Regions from separate parts of the Paenibacillus sp. IHB B 3084 genome, predicted to be linked through region 1. Evidence: riboswitches for the same ligand, from Rfam matches in the RefSeq annotation. Region 1 holds a riboswitch; the other holds the start of a gene.
What was found. Region 1 has a riboswitch for FMN ahead of ASL14_RS05420 (DMT family transporter). Riboswitches for the same ligand answer to the same signal wherever they lie in the genome.

Region 1 (11,555 bases):
TGTCGGCATGTTTCTCCGCCCAATCCTTGGCAGCTTGCTCAGGGCTGGTTCCGCCTTGAATAGCAACCATCATTTCACCCATGTCTTCCGGTGTCCATTTGAACCGTTTTAGAAACTCGTAAGCAATAGGAGCATCCTGTTGCAGTCCTTTACGGGCAATCGTATGAATACCTTCGGCCTCACCATAAGATTTTTTAGGGTCTTCCAAATATTTGAGATCATACTTGTTGAACATCCAGTGCGGCGTCCAACCTGTAATAATGATCGGTTTTTTCGCTTTTATGGCTTTGTCCAGTGTTGCAGTCATCGCTGCACCGGAACCTTCTACCAGCTTCCAGTCGGACAAATTGTAATCCTTTAACGCCTTGGCAGTTGATTTCATAATACCTGCCCCGGCATCAATTCCGATAATTTTATAGCCGACTTCTTCGCCAACCGGGTTGGCAGCAGCGTTTCCTTTGCCAGATGCAGAATGATTCGATCCAACAAAATATTGCGATGCGCCAGCGATCAGAATGACAGCCGTAACCGCAGAGGTAATCCATACCTTTTGTTTGGTAGATACGCGGCTTTTGCCTCTTTTCGTTGGTTTGAACAGGTTCTGCGTGAAACGGTCAAGCACGATAGCCAGAACAACGACAGCCAATCCGGCCTCAAAACCTTTACCAATTTGGAGCTGTGTCACGGCACGGTATACTACGGCACCAATACCTTCCGCACCGATCATAGAAGCAATAACAACCATAGACAGTGACAGCATAATCGTCTGGTTAATACCAGCCATCAAGGTTGGCATAGCCAGCGGCAGTTGTACTTTGAACAGCTTTTGCGCCGAGGTTGAACCGAATGCGTCGGAGGCTTCGACCAATTCACCCGACACTTGCATAATCCCCAAATTCGTCATGCGAATGGTTGGAGGGATCGCGAAGATAACAGATGCGATTACGCCCGGTACAACACCAAGGCTGAAAAAGGTAACCGCAGGGAGCAGGTACACGAACGCGGGCATCGTCTGCATAAAATCAAGCAAAGGCGTAATAATGCGTGATGCCGTTTTGCTATATGCACACCAGATCCCGATTGGAATCCCGATGACAATGGATACGAGTGCGGATGTGATGACCAGTCCGAGCGTATTCATCGTTTCGCTCCAATAGCCGAGATTGTCAACTAGCAGGAAGCCGATGACGGTAAACAGCGTAAGCTGAACCCGGCCGATCATAAACGCGATAATCCCGATGATCACGATGAACACGAGAGGGTGCGGAAGCATGAACAGCCCAGAGAAAAAGCCTACAACAGCTTCAATAACAGAAGAGATAACATTAAACAATCCAGCCAGATGAATACCCATCCAGTCTACAATGCTTTGAATCCACTCAGCGATTGGCAGTTTCGGAATCAAGGGCATTCACCTCCTTCGTGGTGGTTACATCTCCGCCAAGTGCGCCCAGCAAAGCTCCACGGACGATAACACCCAACAGCTTCTGTTTGTCATCGACCACAGCCAGAGGGACCTTGGCCGAGCTTGTAATTTCGAACAAATCATTAATGAACGTTTCCGCAGCAACTTGCGGTCCGTCCGTCATGAGAATATCTTCAATCTTCAAATTATTGCGCAGCGCATGGACAGCATCTTCTGCATTGATAACGCCCAACAGCTTCTTGGTACGATCAATGACGAACAGATTGGAAATCCCGCGTTCGCGCATCAATTCCAGAGCAACACGCGGACCGCGATCCATTGTGATCGTTTCTGGACGAAGCATAACATGAGCAGCCGTCAATACCTTGGACAGATCCACGTCCTCGACGAAGCGGGCTACATAAGAGTTAGCCGGTTGGATCATAATTTCTTCCGGTGTACCGATCTGCACGACCGATCCGTCCCGCATCAATGCAATCCGGTCACCGATCCGCAGCGCTTCATCCAGGTCATGGGTAATAAACACAATCGTTTTCTTCATTTTATCTTGAAGCTCCAGCAGCTCATCCTGCATGTCACGGCGAATGAGGGGGTCCAGTGCGCTGAATGCTTCATCCATCAAAAGCACTTCAGGGTCATTAGCCAGCGCCCGTGCCAGACCGACCCGCTGCTGCATACCGCCACTCAGTTCATCGGGCATTTTATCGCCCCAGTTTTTAAGGCCGACCAGTTCCAGCGCTTGCTGTGCCTTTTCCTGGCGTTTCGTTTTTTCTACCTTTTGAATTTCAAGGCCGTATTCTACATTTTCCAATACAGTCCGATGTGGGAACAGGGCGAATTTTTGAAAAACCATACTGATGGTTTTACGGCGAACTTCGCGGAGTTGTTCTTTGTTCATCTTGCGGAGATCCTTGCCGTGTACCAGAATTTCACCGGAGGTAGGTTCAATCAAGCGATTTAGCATTCGTACTAAAGTGGACTTGCCACTGCCCGAAAGGCCCATAATAACGAAAATTTCACCTTGCTTAATTTCCATGTTGGCCTTGTTGACACCAACAGTAATCTGTTTTTCTTTGGCCAACTTTTCCTTGCCCCAGCCTTGCTCCAGGAGCGGAACACCTTGCTCTGCGTGAGGACCAAAGAGTTTGCTGACATTTTTGACTTCCAAAATCGTCATACATACACCTCTTCTTTCTATACTTTGCTTGATATTAACCCCGTGTTACATTAAGGAATGAGTATAAAAATCAACATTTTGAACATCCTAAATGGTTAATGACAAAATTAATTGTAACAGAAGCATTGCTTACATTTCAAACAAAAAAACTGTTCGTAAAGTACGTACGGAAAAAACTGTACAAAGTTTCCTGCCATATGCTCCTTCGTTCTATAGAATGCTCAAACATTCGGAACTTTACAACCGATAGCTCTTTTTTTAAAATAGACAATGAAATATAATCATAAGCAAAAGATTTATGTATATCCATAATTTTAAAAGTTTACTATCATTAGCAATTTTGCGAATTGTGATTTTGAACGACCCATGCTGTTGTAATATAGACAGAAGCTTTGTTTTTGAAACATTTCATTTTTAATTGAAAGATTTCATGTGTTGCGTCAAAGCCAATCGGTTACGGGTAAAAGTCGTTCATACGATCTTAGGCAAAATGCTCTAAAATTAGGAGGTTGCAAGCATGAGCTTGTACCAGTTAGGTGATGAGCAGCAGGCTTCGCTGCAAAAAATTCGCAAACGTGTCATAGAAGCTATAGGTAAAAATATGGACTTGTATGGGATCACCCTGTCTGCGGGGCATTTGTACGGTTTGCTTTTTTTTGCGGATAAACCGATGACGCTGGACGAAATGGGCCGTGAAATGGAAATGAGCAAAACGAGCATGAGTACCGGTGTCCGAACACTGCTGGATTTGAAAATGGTCAACAAGGTGTGGAGCAAAGGCTCACGCAAGGATTTGTATGAAGTCGAATATGACTGGCATCAAACGTTCACAGACTTCTTTGCTATTAAATGGAGAAAAGCGGTTGAAACGAATTTGCTGGTGCTGCGCAAGGCCATTGAGGAGCTGGACAGATTGCTGGAGCGGGATGGGGAATATGAGGAATTTAAGGCTGTTCTCCAGCAGGATCGTTTGAAAATGAAGCAGGCTGTGGCTTATTACAAGTGGCTGGACCGACTGATTGATTCGATGGAAAGCGAAGAAATATACAAGCTGATCCCGAAGGAAGAGGTTCGTGATTAATCGCTTATCATCTTTTGTTTCCATAAAAATGCCGGAGCGTAGAAAGCGTTCCCGGCATTTTTTTGTGTGTGGCTTTGTTAATTTTGGATTAGCTTTGTTCGATTTTTGGTTTGGGCCTGCGCAAAGGGTATAATAGAAATATGAAATGATTGATATAATGCTGTGTTGAATATTTAATACTGAACATACAGGTTAAAGGAGGCTTCATATATGGAAAGTATTACAATACATACCCGCCTGGGTCAGCTTCGTGGGGAAACGGTGAATGGATATCATGTATGGAAGGGCATTCCATATGCACAGCCTCCTGTGGGGGAACTGCGTTTTCACGCGCCTCAGCCTTTGAAGCCTTGGGAAGAGGTACGAGATGCAACGCGCTTTGGGCCGATCTGTCCGCAGCCTATGCCATCTGCTGAGAGTATGACCGGGAATCTGGTGGAACCGCCTGAGCAGTCGGAGGACTGCTTGTACCTGAACGTCTGGACGCCTGCTTCGGAGGCACCTGCAAAGGGACGACCCGTGATGGTGTGGATTCACGGCGGAGCCTTTGTAACCGGGTCGGGAATTATTCCATTATATGATGGGGCACGGATGGCAGAAAATGGCGATGTTGTCGTCGTTACGCTCAATTATCGGCTCGGGCCGTTGGGCTTTTTGCACCTGACTCCACGGGGAGACGGACTGACCTCTAATGCGGGGCTGCTGGATCAGATTGCTGCCTTGGAATGGGTTAGGGACCATATCGCCGCATTTGGCGGTAACCCGGACGAGGTGACGGTGTTCGGTGAATCAGCGGGAGCTATGAGCATTGCCGCGTTATTGGCTATGCCAGCCGCAGAGGGCCTGTTCCAGCGTGCTATTTTACAAAGCGGAGCATCGCAGGTGCTGCCGACTTCACAGGCGGAGCAAGTCACGGCTGCATATCTCCAGCAGTTGGGGGTGGACACCCTGCATCCGGAACGATTGTTTACACTGCCGACGGAGACGCTCATGCTTGCCATGGCCAAGACGCATGAAATGATCGGCCCGGGACTGGCAATGCTCTATCAACCCGTTGTGGACGGTGTGACCTTGCCTGACGTACCTTTATCTGCGATTGCCAAAGGATCAGCCAAGCAGGTATCCGTTCTGATCGGAACGAATTTGCATGAGGGTGCTTACTTTATTCGTAAGGAATCCCATCTGATGAACAAGTCGACGGCGAGTCAGGCATTGGAAATAATGACGGGCATGTCAGATGTTGGCGATTTGACGGAACCATTCCCTGTTACGATTGAGGGGCAAGCGCAGATGCTGACCGATCTGTTCTTCTGGCGGCCTGCGCTGGCTCTGGCGGTTGCACAAGCGGTACATGCCCCGGTGTGGATGTACCGTTTTGACTGGACGCTGCCGGGGCATCCAGTATTCGGACAAGCGGTTCACGGCGCGGAAATTGCGTTTGTTTTCGATAATCTGGAACTGCTAGGTAAGTTTGGATTAGAGATTCAACCGTCGATGCAGAAGCTGGCTCAAGATATGCAGCAGGCATGGGTTGCTTTTGCACGTGATGGGAAGCCTGTGCTGTCGGAAAGGGAGTGGCCGGTATACGACAGGGAATCGCGTGCTACGACCATTTTTCATCAAGGCATCTCAGTTCAGCATGACCCGGAAGGGGAAAGACGCCGCCAGTTGACCGGACAGATGAGTATTTGATCCAAGTATTGAGATATCGTCTAATGCCCTAACATATTAAAAGCCTTCGCCCGTATTTTGTATACGGATGAAGGCTTTTTTAGGTTGAACAGGTGCAGATGTATTGCAGGCACTAAATCTTGAATCGCTTAACCAGCTCTTGCAAATCCTGCGCCATATTGGACAGCTCCTGAGAGGAAGAAGCGATTTCTTCCATCGCCGCCATTTGCTCCTGAACGGCTGCGGAGGTCGTCTGTGAGCTATCCGCCGAATTGCGGGACAGGCTTGCCAGATGGGTAACAGTAGCCGAAACTTCCTCCGTACTGGCCGAAATTTGTTCAGCGGCTGCGGATACGCTTTGAATCTGTTCCACAATATGAGATGTGGAGCGCTCAATATTCGTGAAGGCACCTTCTGCATCTTGGCTAATACGCAGTCCCTCGCCCACCTGGTTACGGACATTACCGTTCATCGTAGCCGTGGAACGCTGGATCAGATCCAGCATCTGTGTAATGATCTGGCTGATGGAATCCGCGCTTTCCTTGGATTGCTCCGACAGCTTGCGAACCTCCACGGCTACCACAGCGAATCCACGCCCGGCTTCGCCTGCTCTGGAGGCTTCGATTGACGCGTTCAGCGACAACAGGTTGGTCTGCTTGGCAATGGCAGCAATCGCGCTATTCATCTGCTTCGCATCGTCAGAGAGCTGTGACAGCTCATCCATCAGGCTGGCGGTTTGGGTCACAGCTTCCAAAATACGGTCCATCTGTGTGCGTACGCTACCGATCATTTGGCTGCCTTTGGCTACGTCATGCTCAGTCTGTCCTGCTGAATCTACGATGGAGCTCGCCGATTCCGCAATGGTGCTGACGCCCTTGGCCATTTCCTCAACGGCATTGGCCGTTTGCTCGGATGCCTCTGCGCTGGTAGTCGCATTTTCGGCGGATTCCATAACCGTTTCCGCTACATGCTGTACGGATTCCGTCGTTTGCTCCGTGCTTTCCTTGATCATCAGGGAGGAGGACGCGAGTCGGGACGACGTTTGGTTGACCTCGGAAACCATCGTATGCAGTGCATGTGTCATCTGGTCAAAATTTTGCGCCAGCTCGCTGAATTCATCCTTGCCGGACAGATTGACCCGTGCGGTAAGGTTGCCGTCACGAACCTCGCGCGTTCCATTTTGAAGCTTGCCCAGTGGAATCAGGAACGAGCGAATCATCAGGATAATAATGATAGCAGCAACCAGTGTGGATATGGCGATAACGATTAGGCTTTGTCTCAAAATGGGAGCTACCGAATCGCTATAATCCTCCTGATCTGCCAAGGCGATGACGTTCCATCCCGTAAGAGGATCAACGAGTGTAAATGATTGCATATCTCTGTTCATAAATCGAATTTCTTTCGTTGCGGATGATGATTGGATTTCCCCTTCATTTAACTTGGTAATAACGGGTAGTCCTTTAATGGAGTCTGCCGGTTTTTTTCCCGTATTCTTAAAGGCTACTCCAGCACCCGCCACAACTGTACTGTTCGCATCAACCACAAACAGTCCGCCACGATTGCCGATCGTAACCTCCTTCAAGCTTTCGCTTAGTCTATCCAGACTCAAGTTCATTGCTATAGCTCCTTGACCATCTGGTAAGCTTCTGGACAACGTGACCACTAAATTACCCGAGGAAGCACTGACTGACGGAGCACTAATGATTGTTTCCCCGTTTAACCCTATCGCATTTGAATACCATTTTTTTTCACGGGGATCATAATCCGTTGATTCTTTCTTTGGTGAACGAACATATTCTCCTTTTGTATTACCAAGAAGTACCCCATCCAGCTCGGGATGAGCTTTCAAGATCACATCAAATTTAGCCTGAATTTCTTCATTCTTGGAATTCAGGGTATTGGATTGAACCTCAGTAGCTAATACATTTAAATCTTTTATTAAAGGTGATACATATTGATTAATGTTGCTGCGAAATAAAAACAGGTTGAAATCAATTGAGCTGCCCATCTGCTGGCTAAGCTGGGTTTTGGCCCCCTGATACGAAAAGTATCCAATAAGAACACTTGGAATCAATAGAACCGCCAAAAAAGATACAATCAATTTTGTCCGCATTAAATAGAACTGTTTGAGAAACCTGCTCCACCATGGAACCGTTTGTTTTGCTTTAGTCATAGTTCTTGCTCCTCTGTGTCTAATGATCACTACATTGTTTTATTCGACAAAAGCCAAAGGATTTTATAGATGTAATCTTTGGGAAACGAGGAATAGTTGCTAGTTTTACACGCTTTTATTTAAAAATAGTTCTAAAGTAGTATGTTAAATATTAATACTTATACATAAAAAGCCAAATCGGAGATGCAAAGCATCTTCTCGATTTGGCTTGGGGGAGTAAGTAACAGACATTGTACCTGTTAGTTTTTTTGCTGACGAGAAATCATAAAGAGTGTAATCCAGATAAGCATAAAGCCAGTCAATTGCGCTACCGTAACGATCTGCTGGAAAGCGATCCAGTTAATTACAACGCCGACCATCGGGAAGCTTAGTTCTGCCATCGTGGCATAAGACGCCTTGGTCGTACTGAGGCCCTTGTAATACAGTAACAGGCTGAGAAGACCGGGGAGCAGCGCCTGCAGCAACAGATTGATAATCACTGCTGCGCCCGCCCATGTGCCAGCAGGCATATTCCAGGGTGCATGCTCCACAGAGGTGAGAACGATCAGCAGAGGGAGAGCCACCATGAAGCGCAGGGAGGTCACCGTCTCATATTTCATCGAACGAAGCAAGTAGCTTCCCATTACTGTCGAACCGCCCCACAGGACCGCTGCTCCTAGTGCAAGCAGACTGCCGACGTGGATGAAATCATGAACATGTCCGAAGGGGAGCGACCAGCCGAAGGTAAGAAGATACGTCCCAAACAGAGCCACGACAATTAATATTCCAAAATTACGCGGCAGCATTTCCTTCAATATAACGCGGGCCAGAATAATAGCGACCAACGGCTGAAGCTTTTGGAGCAGCAGCACAGCGTTAAGATCACCGTTGCTAAGTGCCATTGTGAAAATCACGCTGGCCAGAGCCGAGCCGCCCCACGAGACGAACAAGATGGCCAAAATCTGACGAAGCCGTACCGCTTTAAGCTCCTCGCGATGCTTCCACAGCACTGGTGCCAGGGAGATAAAGAGCAGCACATGCTCCATCAGCACAATTTGTGTAGAGGTAAATGATTTGAGCAAAATAATACGAAACAGCGGGTCCGCGCCCCACAAGGCCGCTCCAATCGCGACTAGCCAAAAACCGCTTTTCATGTGGGAGCTACGATCAAAACCTTTGGATGTTAGTACAGTTGATGATTGACTCATACTCAATTAGCTCCTTGCGAATACAGGACCGGTGGCACAAAAACCCCCGTCCATGGCGATAGGCCATGCAAGACGGGGGTTGATCAAATAAACTTGCCGCTTTATGCAAGTTAAATGAAGTTGCTGCAAAACCAATAACACAGCATTCATTCACTTTGCGGCATGTTCATGCTTCGATCTTCTTCCATCCGGACTTTACCGTCGGCTTTGGCATCTCACCAAATCAGTCCGTATCTTGTTGCCAGATACAGAGTCGCGGGCTTAGCTCCATGAGCCATACCGCCGGTTGGGAATCACACCCTACCCCGAAGATCCTTATTCCGTTTTTTAATTTCTCCTATAGGATATACCTGTTTTAGAATGAAGTCCAGTGAAAAATATGTGTTACATTGAACAAAGGTTTTCATTTATTTTTTGAAAGCGTTTTACAAAATTACATATTACGAGGTAATATCTTTGTACTCGATACGACGGATGGCCGCATAAGCTACGAGCATCCCCAGCGCGGCGAACCCGATCTGCACAAGCGCAATGGAGCTAAGTGTAGCGCCGTTATTATTCGAAAACAGCAGGGCTACGATCAGGATCGAGCTCACAATGGTGGTAGGTATCGAGTATTTTCGCATCCCCATGTACAGCGGAACCAGCCCCATAAAGCTTGCTGCAACCGCATTGATCAGTGTCCGTACTGATTGCTGTCCTAGTATAGTGAGGCTAAGCTTATCCGGTACAATAACGACGAACTGATTTAATAGATGAATAGCTGCCGTAATGATGATTTCCGATAAAATAATGGACAGGAACGTAAACAGCAACACGATCAAGAGTTTGGCGACCATCAGCTTTTTGCGGTCAATCGGGTACATGAACAAGATGTTAATCGACTTGGACTTAAATTCGCTCACAATAAAGCGGCACAGCAGGACGGAGGCAAAAATAATAAATGTGGCTCTGACCATATAGTCCAGGAGGTCCAAAAGCTCAGCGTACCGTGTAAATTCGGGCACTCCTTCACTTTGGCTGTCTAGCGCAATAATGATGAACAGGCCTAAAATACATGCGTTGGCAATCAGCGCCGAACGGATGTATCCCGCCAAATGAAACTTTTTCAGCTCCAGTTGCATCAGTTTAAGCATGGAGTTCACCTCCATGTAACAGCCGCACGAAGTAGTCTTCCAGCGTACTATTTTTTTGGTGGATGGAATCCACCTCTACCTCATTTAAAATGAGCGTTTTCGTAATTTGCTTCTGGGGTACACTTGTATCGTAAATGCGTATATTCTGATCGTTTAGCACTCGGATATTCGTCAGATTCAGGTGATGGGAGAGGACGTAGGCCGCTTTTTTGCAGTCATTGGTCGTAAATTCGATGTATTCCGTATTGGTTTCCCGCACCTGTTCCATCGACACTTCCTCAATCAGTCGACCGTGATTAATCACACCCACCGTATCGGCAATTTGCTCAATTTCCACTAAAATGTGGCTGGACACAAGGATCGTCATACCATATTCCTTGCACAGCATGTGGAACAATTGGCGGATTTCCTTGATCCCCACCGGGTCCAATCCATTAATGGGTTCGTCCAAAATCAGCAGCTCCGGCTTGGTCGCAATCGCTCGGGCGATCCCGAGACGCTGCTTCATCCCCAGTGAGAAATCCTTTACCGGCTTGTCATCTGCGTTTCGCAGGTTCACCAGCTCCAGTGCATCCCGAACAGCCTGCTTGTTATAATAGCCCATATATTCACAATGAAGTTCGAGATTTTGCCGGGCGGTCAGCCTGTCATAAAAAATCGGGTATTCAATAATCGAGCCCATCCGTCCGAGCAGGTGGTACGACTTTGGCGTTAATTTTTCACCGAACAATTCAATCTCACCCGAGGTCGGCTTGAGCAGGTTCGTAATCATTTTCATAATCGTTGTCTTGCCCGCCCCATTGGGACCGAGAAAGCCATAAGTTTCCCCCTGGCGCACATTCATGCTGACCCCCGCTACAATTTCGTTGCCCTTCAGGGCCTTGGTCAGTTGATGCGTCCGTAATATGTAAGTCATGGGTGTTCTCCCTTCGTATACTGTTGATAATTCAAGCATAAAGGGTGAAATGTTCATTTTTCTTTCCCGTTTCTTACAAAATTATTAAGTTCGATTAATAGTTGATTTTTTTCAATGTAAAAGAGAAGACCGTCCGCTCATAAGGTATGCTGCTCAAATGAATCTCTCCGTTCATCGTCTCAACCAGACGTTTGGCAATCGTAAGACCCAGCCCGCTGCCCTGTATCGCCTTATTGCGGGAATCCTCAAGCGTGTACATACGTTCAAAAACCTTGTCCTGCTCAGGCTCCTGTATGCCTTGCCCCCGATCCCATACCTCTATACGCACCGTGTCCTGCTGTTCCGTTAGAGTCAGTCCCAGTGTCCGACCATCGGCACCGTAGCGAATCGCATTCGAGATCAGATTGTTCAGCACCCGCCCAATCGCTCCTTCGTTCCCCAAGGCATGAATGGGGTGCTCCGGGATATCAATATGCACAGCAAAACCCTGAGCTGTCAGCAGATCATAAAACTGCAAAATGCTGCGTCTGCACAGCTCTCCCACCTCCAGCCGGGTCAACGGAATGTCCGTATCATTAGCCTCCAGCTTCGCCAAGCTAAAAAAGCTTCCGATCAGCTCAATCGCTTCGCTTGTCTTCTGATGAATCCTGGATAACAGCTTTGCACGTTCTTCCGGCAAAATATGCGGATCGGCATCCAGCATCTCGGCATACCCGAGCACCACCGTAAGCGGGGTCTTAAGGTCGTGGGAAATGTTTGAAATCATTTTGCGCATGGCGATTTGGCTT
Region 2 (11,555 bases), 1.6 Mb from region 1:
CAAAAATATAGTTACACCAACAGTTTTTGGGTAAACAAAAAACTCTCCCGACGGCGTCGCTAAGGCAGTGGCAAAATCCGCCGACTCCTTCACAAATGTCGTGAACGATGTCCGTTCAATAATGTGGCCCATTCCCGCCGCAATCGCATTATAATAACTTCGCATGATTTCCAGTGTTGCCGGATCTGTCTTCATCCGCATACCTCTTTTCGTTTCAAAATCAGGTTGCCGGACGGATCCGTCACGCCATACCAGCCGTTCAGCACAAGAACGGTTGTGTCATCCTGTTCGACGATAGCTGGTCCTTCGAACCGATGGCCTGCACGCAGCTCGGTACGAGCGTATACATCAGCGGTATAATCCGTTCCGCCATAGACAATACGTCGTGTTCCCGAAGGCTGAATTTGATCCGTCGCCTCTGGAATGGAGGCAATCTGAGGTTTAATCGTATGGCCTGCCAACCGTACCCGCAGGTTAATCAACTCTAATACGGCAGAAGGATCACTGTGCCCGTATTGACGATGATGCAGTTCGTGAAAAGCGGTGACAATCCGTTCACCGTTTCCGTCTTCCAGCATGGAGCGATCCAGCGGAAGCTCAATTTCAAAGGCTTGTCCGCTGTAACGTGCATCCATCGAGTAATGAAGTGCGATCCCTTCCAGCCCCTCCACCTGCTGCTGATCAAGCCACTGCCGCGCCTGTTCTGCCAAAACATCAAATTCACGTGCGAGCGAATCGGAAGGATACTCATCAAACCGCTGCTGTAAAGATAATACTGCATCATAGGCAAAATCAGCCGACAGTGCTCCTAGCGCACACAACGTACCGGGATTCGGTGGAACCAGAACACTCTGTGCCTGAATTTCCTCTGCCAAAAAATTAGCCGTTACCGGTCCGCCGCCGCCAAAGGCAAGCAGACTGAATTCCCGTGGATCAAAGCCGTGCTGCTCCATCACCGCGCTTAGCTCTGCATACATATTCGCCACAGCTACCTGAATCATTCGGTCGGCGGCCATTCGTTCATCTGTTCCCAAGTGCTCGGCAATGGGACGAATTGCTTGCGCAGAACGTTCAGGGAAAAGCTGTACATGCCCTGCGGCGAACCTATCCGAATTCAAATATCCGCACAAAAGAAACGCATCCGTCAAAGCAGCTCTTTCCCCCGTGCCGTAACAGGCAGGCCCCGGAGACGAACCGACTGACTCCGGTCCTACCTTAAGCAGCCCTCCATTGTCAATCCAGGCAAAGGAACCGCCGCCTGCCCCTACCGAATACATCGAAACGGAAGGTAGCATAATCGGCATCCCTGCCAACTGATTGGTTTGTGTGAATGTAGGCTTACCGGCTTCAATAATGGAAATATCGGCACTCGTGCCCCCCATATCAAAAGTGATGACATTGGCAATATCTGCAGATTTTGCGGCTTGTACTGCACCGATTACCCCTGCGGCGGGTCCGGAAAACAAAGTTCGTACTGGCGCCTGTGCAGCTGTGCCAATATCCATAATACCGCCATTCGATTGCGTAATAAAAGGTTGCGTCTGAACTCCTTCTTCATTCAAACGTTCACGAAGCGTTTCAAAGTAACGCTGGACGTTTGGCTGAATATACAAGTTAACGGACGTCATAGCCGCCCGCTCGTATTCCCTCATCTGAGGCCACAAGGCGGAAGACGCATTCACACCCAACTGGGGAGCGATCTCACGTATCCGCTGAACAGCCAATTGCTCATGCTGCGGGTTTTTATAGCTATGCAGGAAGCAAACCACTACCCCGCTCACCCCGGAATCCAGCGCCCCGCGAATCGCTTGATCCAGACTATCAGAATCTAATGAGGTATGTACCGTACCGTCATGCAGCATGCGCTCTTTTACCGTAAAGACCCGTTCTCTCGGCACAAGCGGCTCAGGCAGTCTGGAACGAAAATCATATGGTATCGGCAGCCGTAAACGCTGGAGAGCCAGCAAATCCCGGAATCCCTCGGTTACGATGAGTGCAATCGCCTCACCGCGACGCTGTAGTAACGTATTTAGACCTATTGTAGTGCCGTGCACGAAGTAATGTATGTCCTCCGGCTTGATGCCACGCTCTTTCAACAAGGCTAATCCATTTGCAATCCCCTGTGCAGGGTCCAACGGAATGGTTGGAGTTTTCACTCCCCATAGCTTGCCGTTCTGATTGTCCAATATGGTTAAATCCGTAAATGTTCCCCCAATATCAATCCCTAATCTCCATGAATCGCCCAACCTTTACTGCCTCCTCTTGTTACGCACAATCTCTCTGCTATAATTACGACTAATTCTATCGACATTATATAAATAAATCAAGATATTCGATAAAATTCGACAATATTATCAAGAGTATTTTTGTGCTACCCTAAGTTCAGAGAAGGATGGATTCCATCGCTCTTTACTCTTCACTGCTGACCTGACGATTCTCAGGTTTCTTGGAGAATACGCGCTTCCACGCCTCTGGACCGCCCGGTACGCGCCATATGCGGTAAGCCAACATGAGCATCGAATAAACGACATAACCTAGTGAAATACTTGCCTCACAGGTCAAAGTGGTAGTAAAACGCAGGCGATCTACCCAATAGGGCACAACAAACAGCTTGGGCGTGCAGTTCATGCGCACAAAGCTGGAGGCAAAACCGATCAGTGACGTTTTCAGTCCCCAGAGAATACCGGTAGAGGTAGCCGTATAAGCAGCATCAGCAAGACTGATATTGGTGGACCATTCCATTTTCGACATTTTCACATGGGATAGCGTATGACGTATCCATCGGTGAAAGGAGCGTGTTCCTTTCAGCAGAATCCGAATATCGTGTATAAATAGCTTGATTTTCTCTTTATCGATGGTGCCGCTGTCAATAGAAGCATCGGTTTTATGTATGTTTTTGTTGCGATCGAGTCGATAGAGTAGCCCTTTCTGCAAACTTGCCAGCAGAATAGCCGGAATGTCATAGTTTATTTTAATCCACCCGTACAGAAATCTGATCTCCAGATGCGCCCGGTCATCATTATCATGCTTGGCAATATCCAGCTTCAATCGGATACGGGAGAGCAGAACAGCCAGCACAAGTAACAAGACGACGATGATGGCGATACCGATCCATTTCCACACTGGCGAGTCCTCCCTTCCTTTTTTCTACATAGATATACCATGGCAAAAATAGTATGACCCTTCACCCGGAAAACATGCATCCTGAAACGCTAAACAGCCAGCCCCATTACGCAAGGACTGGCTGTTTTCTAAATTTCGAACCTTTAACAATGAAGAGAAACCTGTAAAACAAGCTCCTGTCAGGCATCAAGATTCCGTATCGTTCATATCCGGGTGATTACTCTCCAAACGTTCGAACAACAATTGTGTCTCTTCCTCCAAATTATCCGAGTCCTCAAACTGCTCAGGCTGCGGCAAATCCGCCAAAGAGCCCAGACCAAAATAATCCAAAAATGACTTCGTCGTACCGTACAAAATCGGCCGTCCGATAGCCTCAGCCCGACCTTTTTCCTCAATAAGCTCCTTGTTGACCAGAGTATGTATGGCCCGCTCAGATTTGACACCGCGAATATCTTCGATTTCAACTCTTGTAATGGGCTGGCGGTAGGCCACAATGGCAAGTGTCTCCAAGGCCGCTTGCGACAGCGAGGCACGTGCCGGAGAGTAGGCGAGCTTTTCAAAATAAGGTGCATGTTCGGATAAGGTTGCAAGCTGATAGTGCCCGGCGATACGGACAATTTGCAGACCTCTTCCTCCCTGCTCCATGTCCTGCTTCATATCCTCCAGACCCTTTTCAACCAGTTCTTGCTGCTGCTCTACAATGTCGGCGATCTGCTTGGCGGACAACCCTTCCTCTCCCGCGAGAAACAGCAGCCCCTCAATAATTGATTTCAGCTTCAGATAATCCATTAACCCGTAAATCCCCTCTCCACTCCATTACAATATCATCGAAAAGCTTCTCCTGATAGCAGAAAATCTGCTTCATTTTCATCAATTCGAGGATAGCCAAAAAGGTGACTACCACTTCATGCCGATACATATCCTCATGCATCAGCTTGGAGAACAGAAGCCGTCCCCCCGTTCCTACCATCTCCAACGCCCCGATGACCTGCCGAATACGGTCCTTGACCGAAATCTCATCCCGGTGAATACGGGTTACCGTCGTACGTCGTTCTGCTTTGCGCAGCGCACGCTGAAAAGCCGCGACCAAATCGCTTGCATGCAGCCCATGCACCGGATTGGCGGGTTCGGTGGGCAGGTATGCGCTCAAATCCTCCGGCTCCTTGCCATAGATCAGACTTCGTTCCCATTCACGCTCACTCAGATGGCGGGCAATCCCTTTATATTTACGATACTCCACCAGCTTGCGAACCAGTTCATCCCGTGGATCATAATCCTCTTCTTCATAAAAATCCAAATCATCATATTCCATTACAGGTGGCTTGGGAAGCAGCAATTTACTCTTAATGGATAAGAGCGTCGCCGCCATCACCAGAAACTCGCTCGTAATGTCCAGCTCCAGCTCCTGCATACTGTGCAAAAAAGCCATATACTGATCGGTAATATCACTAATCGGGATATCCTGAATATCGATCTCGGCCTTATCAATCAGATGCAACAGCAGGTCCAGCGGACCCTCGAATGTTTCCAGCTTGTAATTTACGACTGTCAATGTGCTTCCCCCTGCCTTACTCCAATCATCATTCAACAATACCTTTCCCCGTTAGCACTTATGCTCGACTTTATCAATCCCTCTTTCTGTAGTATATACGTCATCGCCTTGCTTAACAATCCAATCCCTTTTTCCTGCTATAGTTATGTCGTTCAATTCAGGTATTCGCAAAATTAAAACTGCTTGCCCAGATTCGCCATCTCAATCGCAGCCAGTGCAGAATCCCAGCCTTTATTACCAGCCTTCGTACCTGCACGCTCAATAGCCTGCTCAATGTTTTCCGTCGTCACTACACCGAAAATAACAGGCACGCCTGTTTTCAGACTGCTTGCCGCCACACCCTTGGCTACCTCATTGCAGACGATATCATAATGCGAGGTAGAACCACGGATCACCGTACCCAGCGTAATAACGGCATCGTATTTACCGCTTGCAGCCATTTTTTGAGCAATCAGTGAAATTTCAAAAGCACCTGGCACCCAGGCTACATCAATCTCATCTTCCTGCGCTCCATGCCGTTGAAGCGCATCGATTGCACCGCTTAACAGCTTACTTGTAATAAACTCATTAAACCGGCCTACCACAATACCATACTTCAAACCATCCGATACGAGATTACCTTCCAGAAAACGTGCCATATGAATCAACCTCTCTTTTTTAAATTATTTACAATGACATACGACGACGATAATCAATCAAATCCTGAATACTGATCAGCTTCAAATGATGACGGTTGGCGATCACTGCCAAATCGGGTACTCGGGCCATGGACCCATCTTCCTTTATAATTTCGCAAATGACCCCGGCGGGTTTGGAGCCGCAGAGTCGGGCCAGATCGACAGCCGCCTCGGTATGACCCGCACGCTGCAAAACACCCCCATCGCGGGCGATCAGCGGAAACATGTGACCAGGCTTGCGAAAATCGCCCCCTGTGGCTGTCTCGTCGGCCAGCGCACGCACGGTCAAAGAACGCTCGGCTGCTGAAATCCCCGTTGTGGTCTCTCTATGATCTACCGACACCGTAAAGGCTGTGCCGTGGAAATCTGTATTTTGCTCCACCATCGGTTGCAATTCCAGTGCCTCGGCTCTTTGCCCTGTAATCGGTACGCAGACCAACCCGCGGCCTTCGGTAATCATGAAATTAATGACCTCGGGGGACGCTTTTTCAGCCAGAGCGATAAAATCGCCTTCGTTTTCCCGTTGCTCATCATCCACCACGATCACGACTTTACCGTTTTTTAGATCCTCCAGCGCTTCTTCAATGGAATCCAGACGAATTTCCACTTCCTGCTCCAACACACCATATTCCACTACGTCAGCCACTATATTTGAATGGCTCTCACTTCTTCCGCTTTCCATTACGCTTTCCTCCTTATTTCTTGTGGCATCAGGCAAAGCCGTGTTTCGCCAAATAATCCAGACTCATAGGAGCTTTCTCCGTTTCCTCCATCGCCGCTGATCTTCCGTAATTCAAAAGCTGCTCCACATATTTACCTAAAATGTCGCATTCAATATTGACGGTGTCTCCCTCACGTTTGGCCTGCAAGGCCGTCTCAGATAAGGTATGGGGGATGATAGATACGGCAAAGGTATCTCCTGTGCGCTGGGCAACCGTCAAGCTGATGCCGTCGAGTGTAATCGAGCCTTTGAGAAGAATATATTTGAATATTGCCTGATCTGTAGGTGCAACTTCGTACACAACCGCATTCTGGTCTGATGTCACCCGACGAATCGTGCCCGTTCCATCCACATGTCCTTGCACGATATGCCCTCCGAACCTGCCATTCGCCGCCATAGCCCGTTCCAGATTGACCCGGCTACCGGATTTCAACTCTTTCAGATTGCTGCTGCGGTAGGTTTCAGGCATCACATCAACCTTAAAATCCTTAGTACCCACCTGTGTTGCGGTCAGACAAACACCATTCACGGAAACACTGTCTCCTATTTTCAAATCGCCCAATACCACAGAACCCGCAATGCCCAGCACCATCGCTTCTCCACTTCTGGAAATCTGCTGAATGCGTCCCACTTCCTCGACCAATCCGGTAAACATGCCTTCACTCCTTCCCATCTAAAGTTCAGTTTATCCCTAATTCATCAGGCATAAGCGCAAAAACCCCCCAGTCCGGATAATATCCGTCATGGGGGTGATGAGAGTCGAATTTTCAGTATACAAGCGCAGTCCATATACATCCTGAGACCACATGAATGATAAGTTTGCCAATAGAAAGCATGACTGACCATACAACTAAATACGCTCAGAGCGCGTGCGAAAACGAAAGCTTGTAGAACAAGCAATCTTCCGTTTGCTACCTGCAACGAAATAAGCCGTACGTACCATTACGTATGCTAAAAATCGGCACATGTCATGCACATGCGCTTCGTATCCTTCTCCCATCCAGACTATACTGTCGGTCCCGGAATTGCACCAGGTCCACCTTCTGCTGATCGCTCAGCATCCGGGTCACGGACTAAGCCGCGCTGTTCATCGCAGAAGCGATTTACAGACACGTCATCACCGCCGGTGGGGAATTGCGCCCCGCCCCGAAGGATCTTGCTTTATTCAATTGAATTAGCATTAAACTTGTTACGTATATTAGCACCGACTTCTAAAAAAAGCAAGTTATCTGATAGACGCTTCTGCTTTTGTTTTGACATATTGGCTGGAAAGCTCTTCAAACCAGGCTCTATCATTCATGTGAAGCGCCAGATCAATCAGATCGGCCAGTTCTTCGATCCCGAGCTGCGTAGCATGATCGAACGTAATGACCGCTGAAGCGGTTGGTCCGCGGCCACCCTCCGTGCATATATCGTAATCCAGCCGTACATCAACATGCCCGTCGATAAACTCGCATTTCAGAAAATAAATAATCTCGCACATTAAAATGGGACGCACCTGCGTTTCCAGCACACAATCCATCACCTTGGCTGAATAGTGCTGGTTCGTCAGCGTAAATTTGTGATCTGTCGCTGCCAGCGAAGTCCGTCCAAAGTCATCCGTAAATTTCAATTCCACTGGCGTGATATTCATGACCTTGGGTATTTGCTTCTTTATAATTTCGATTATCTCAACTGTATTCAGCTTAATCATACCTGCACCTCATTGCATCTTAAAATTCAGAGAAAGCACTAATTCAACATGTTTCACGTAGGCCTCCACTCCTATATCGGAAATCATTACCTGATTTTTTATGCTTCATCCCATAAACGACAAAAAAGATTCTTCGCGCAACAAGCGCAAAGAATCTTGATCGAACCGGTACCGCAACATCTTATAACAATGTTCAAAGTGTATTATGCAAAAAACTGGATTATAGCTCCGAAATTTCATGTTTCTTTTTCAGAATATTCCATCGGCGTTCAATCTCCTGCTCAAAGGTAGCCAGCGTGGCTTCTTCCTTAAGAAGATGTTTTGTTTTGCCCATTAATTTGAGCCATTCTGCGGCTGGAATCCGTTTTCCCTTGTCCTCCGGATTGTACGTAATCGTCGTACTGCCTTGCTCAATCTCGTACAGCGGGAAGAAGCAAGACTCCACAGCAGCTCCCACAATGCTGGTACCCAGTCTATCCTCGGATTTCCAGTTCAGCGGGCAGGCGCACAGGATTTTACCATAGGCGGTCCCCACGTTATTTGCATACCATTGTGCTTTGGCCGCTTTACGCAGCATATCCTGCGGATGGCTTTCGGCTGCCGTGAAGGCATATGGAATATTGCAGGCAGCCATAATTTGCACCGTATCCTTGTGATGCCCCTGCTTGCCTTTTTGCATTTTGCCTACACCCGACGTACTGGTCATGTGACCGAGCGGAGTGGAGTACGATTGCTGTGAACCTGTATTCATATACCCCTCGTTATCATATTCCAGCATGATCAGCTTATGATTACGCAGAGCCGCACCAATCGCAGAACCCATACCAATATCCATCCCACCGTCACCGCTGATCATGATAAAGGTCGGATCATCCGCCATCTTAATTTCATTGCGGCGCTTCATCTCCATGTAAGCCTCCAGCGCTCCAGAGAGCGTAGCAGCCCCATTTTGAAAAAGATTATGAATCATCGGCTGTTTGTGTGATGTATACGGATAACCTGTCGTGACCACGTATACACAACCGGTCTGGAACAGCACGACGATATCTCCCTCGATGCCTTTGAAAAACAGCTCCAGCGCAGACAGCGCTCCACAGCCTGGACACGCCCCATGACCCGGCGTAAGACGGCGTGGTTTGGTCGTCAGCGAACGCAGCGGCGGTACCTTGACCTTGAGCTTCCCGGTCACCTCATCCGGCGTAACCTGAATGAGACCCGTACGGTACGCATCGCCCCGTGGCGGCTGCATAACTTGCGGCATCACCTTGTCCGGTGAACCCAGATTAATTCCGTAATAATCAAAGGGCTTCTCCGCTCGTCCGGCCTCTGCCGCCTCAATCGCAAGCTGGAAGAACGCCTCTGCATCTTCCGCATAAAAATCCTTGCCCCCCAAGCCAAAGATACGGCTCAACACGAGTGTCCGATTCAGCGGGTCCTCCTGTAAGGCCGCCTTGATTTCGTGCGTCAAATTACCGCCATCGGCGCCGTACGAATCCGCACGTTCACCCACCAGCAGCGCCTTGACATGGCGCAATGCCTCGCGAAGCTGCTCGGCAGGAAACGGTCGGATGATATTCGGACGTATCACACCAGCTTTAATCCCGCGCGCGCGGAGTTGATCCACCACATCCTTGGCCGATTCAGCCGCCGAATTCAACAGGAATACCGCGACCTCAGCATCCTCCATATGATACAGATCCAAAATCGGGTATTCCCGACCGGATAAAGCGGCATATTCTGCTGCTACCTGCTCATATACTCCTTCTGACAGCTTCAGTGCTTCGGACAGCTGAACATGATTATTCGTCAGGTCATCGCCGTTCATATGCGCGCCCACGGTAACAGGATGATCAAAATCCGTAATATTCGGATAATTTAAGTTCGGGTTAGGACCTACAAAACCGCGCACGGTCTCAGCATCGGCAAAATATTGCACTTTACGTTTTTGATGGGACGTATAAAAACCGTCATATGCAACCATTACAGGCAGCCGAACATCGCTATGCTCTGCGATTTTTAGTGCCATGATGTTCATATCATACACAGCCTGTGGTGTACTTGCCGTCAAAATGACCCAGCCTGTATTCAAACCATAGTACAGGTCCGAATGATCCCCGCGAATATCCAGGGGACCACTGACAGCACGTGTCACCAGATTCATAACCATTGGAAAACGAGTACCTGACTGAACAGGTAACTGCTCCAGCATGTACAGGAAACCTTGCGAACTAGTGGCGTTCACAACCCTCGCTCCCGCTGCGGCTGCTCCATAACAAATCCCTGCCGATCCGTGTTCTCCGTCTGCTGCAACCAGCTTAATATTATGCTGCCCTCTCGTTCTCATCTGATCCAGATACTGCGCTACCTCGGTAGATGGAGTAATCGGGAAATATCCCATCATATGATAATTGATCTGCGCAGCCGCCGTAGCTGCCATTTCATTACCGGATTCGAACGTTGTCACTTGCGCGGCGCCTGTCTGTTTGAGTTCTTCCTCCAGTTTTGCCATTACGCACGCCCTCCTTCATATACCGGAAATTGGTGGGCAACTCGATTCTGTTCCGCCCATCCCCATTGCTCGCGACGCGAGCTTAATGCCCCCGATGGGCAAATATCTACACATTTCAGACATCCTTTGCAATACTGGTAATCAATCCCTTGCAAAAATGGAATCATTCTTCCGCGTTTGTCTGCTTGCTCTTCCCATACAAAACAGTAATCCGGGCAAATCGAATCACACTTGGCACAATGGGTACATTTATCAGCTTCATATTCAGGCACATACCCCTGACGTGAACCACTAACATCTCTCGTCATGCTGTTCCCCTGAGTCGCAATAACGCCCCCCAATGGCTGCGTTTCGTACCCCAGTAAAGGCTGCGGACGTTCAAAAACCCGATCCTGCGCGTCATCAGTAACCGGATATACGTGCAGTTCCATTTCTTCAAAACCACGGTTAAACGTACGCAAATTAGGCTCCACCAACTGTGGATTTTTCTTTTCAAAAGTACTGCGAATAACCGATCTCATCGCCTCCGGATCTAAAAAATCACAGACGCGGAACAGCGCACCCAGCATGGACGTATTCAGCTTGGTCCGCTCCTCCAGGGCGATGCCCATCGCATCCACCACCGCTAATGTACCGGATACCAGTCCCAAATCAGCCCGTATTTCTTCTGCTGGACGTGTAGAATTAACCACTACAATCCCATCCGCTGGCAGTCCGCTGATGACATTTACCGTTTTGTATAACGTTTCATGGAAAATGCCTACCACATGCGGTTGCTCAATCGGACTGTGATCGCGGATATCCACCCCGGGATCACAAAAACGGACAAAGCTTTTGACCGGGGTTCCCTTCTTTTCCGAACCATATGACGAAAAATTTGAAGCATTCAGCCCCAGACCAAGCACCCCGGTTTCAGCCAGCATTTTACCAGCCAGATTAGCGCCGAGTCCACCAATGGACTCCAGCCGGATTTCAAAAAATCCGAGTCGATTTGTGCTCGTTAAAATAGACAATGTGATAAACCCCCTTCTTTTGCAACCCTTACTAAGCTTGAATACTCATATAAAAAAATGGAAAATGCATTCTTATGAAAAGGCTATCACAACACTTACTTTTCGAATGTGATCTTCTTCACTTTAAGACCTGCGTGAATGCGAAAATCAGCAAACTGTCAAACAAAAGACAACAAAAAGCCGCCCTGTCCAAAGACAGAACGGCTTAGGTGTAACGTTAAGAAAAAGATCATGCATTTAACGGTATATTACGCGTCAAATACTTTA

Region 2: it holds a riboswitch for FMN, as region 1 does, so the genes downstream of both, ribE (riboflavin synthase) here and ASL14_RS05420 (DMT family transporter) in region 1, are expected to answer to the same signal.

The regions. Positions count from the first base shown of each region.
Region 1 covers NZ_CP013203.1:1,158,291-1,169,845, reverse strand. Annotated here, with positions in the region: gene ASL14_RS05445 (ABC transporter permease/substrate binding protein) at 1-1,405, opposite strand, end outside; gene ASL14_RS05440 (quaternary amine ABC transporter ATP-binding protein) at 1,380-2,603, opposite strand; gene ASL14_RS05435 (GbsR/MarR family transcriptional regulator) at 3,121-3,684, shown strand; gene ASL14_RS05430 (carboxylesterase/lipase family protein) at 3,895-5,376, shown strand; gene ASL14_RS05425 (methyl-accepting chemotaxis protein) at 5,489-7,528, opposite strand; gene ASL14_RS05420 (DMT family transporter) at 7,768-8,715, opposite strand; FMN riboswitch at 8,888-9,032, opposite strand; gene ASL14_RS05415 (ABC transporter permease) at 9,156-9,851, opposite strand; gene ASL14_RS05410 (ABC transporter ATP-binding protein) at 9,844-10,767, opposite strand; gene ASL14_RS05405 (sensor histidine kinase) at 10,862-11,555, opposite strand, start outside.
Region 2 covers NZ_CP013203.1:5,039,863-5,051,417, reverse strand. Annotated here, with positions in the region: gene ASL14_RS23655 (hydantoinase B/oxoprolinase family protein) at 1-195, opposite strand, end outside; gene ASL14_RS23650 (hydantoinase/oxoprolinase family protein) at 192-2,246, opposite strand; gene ASL14_RS23645 (DUF2953 domain-containing protein) at 2,410-3,123, opposite strand; gene scpB (SMC-Scp complex subunit ScpB) at 3,310-3,912, opposite strand; gene ASL14_RS23635 (segregation and condensation protein A) at 3,881-4,675, opposite strand; gene ribH (6,7-dimethyl-8-ribityllumazine synthase) at 4,849-5,313, opposite strand; gene ribB (3,4-dihydroxy-2-butanone-4-phosphate synthase) at 5,342-6,034, opposite strand; gene ribE (riboflavin synthase) at 6,063-6,728, opposite strand; FMN riboswitch at 7,058-7,231, opposite strand; gene ASL14_RS23615 (IDEAL domain-containing protein) at 7,299-7,766, opposite strand; gene ASL14_RS23610 (thiamine pyrophosphate-dependent enzyme) at 7,987-10,275, opposite strand; gene ASL14_RS23605 (2-oxoacid:acceptor oxidoreductase family protein) at 10,275-11,288, opposite strand; gene ASL14_RS23600 (peptidylprolyl isomerase) at 11,537-11,555, opposite strand, start outside.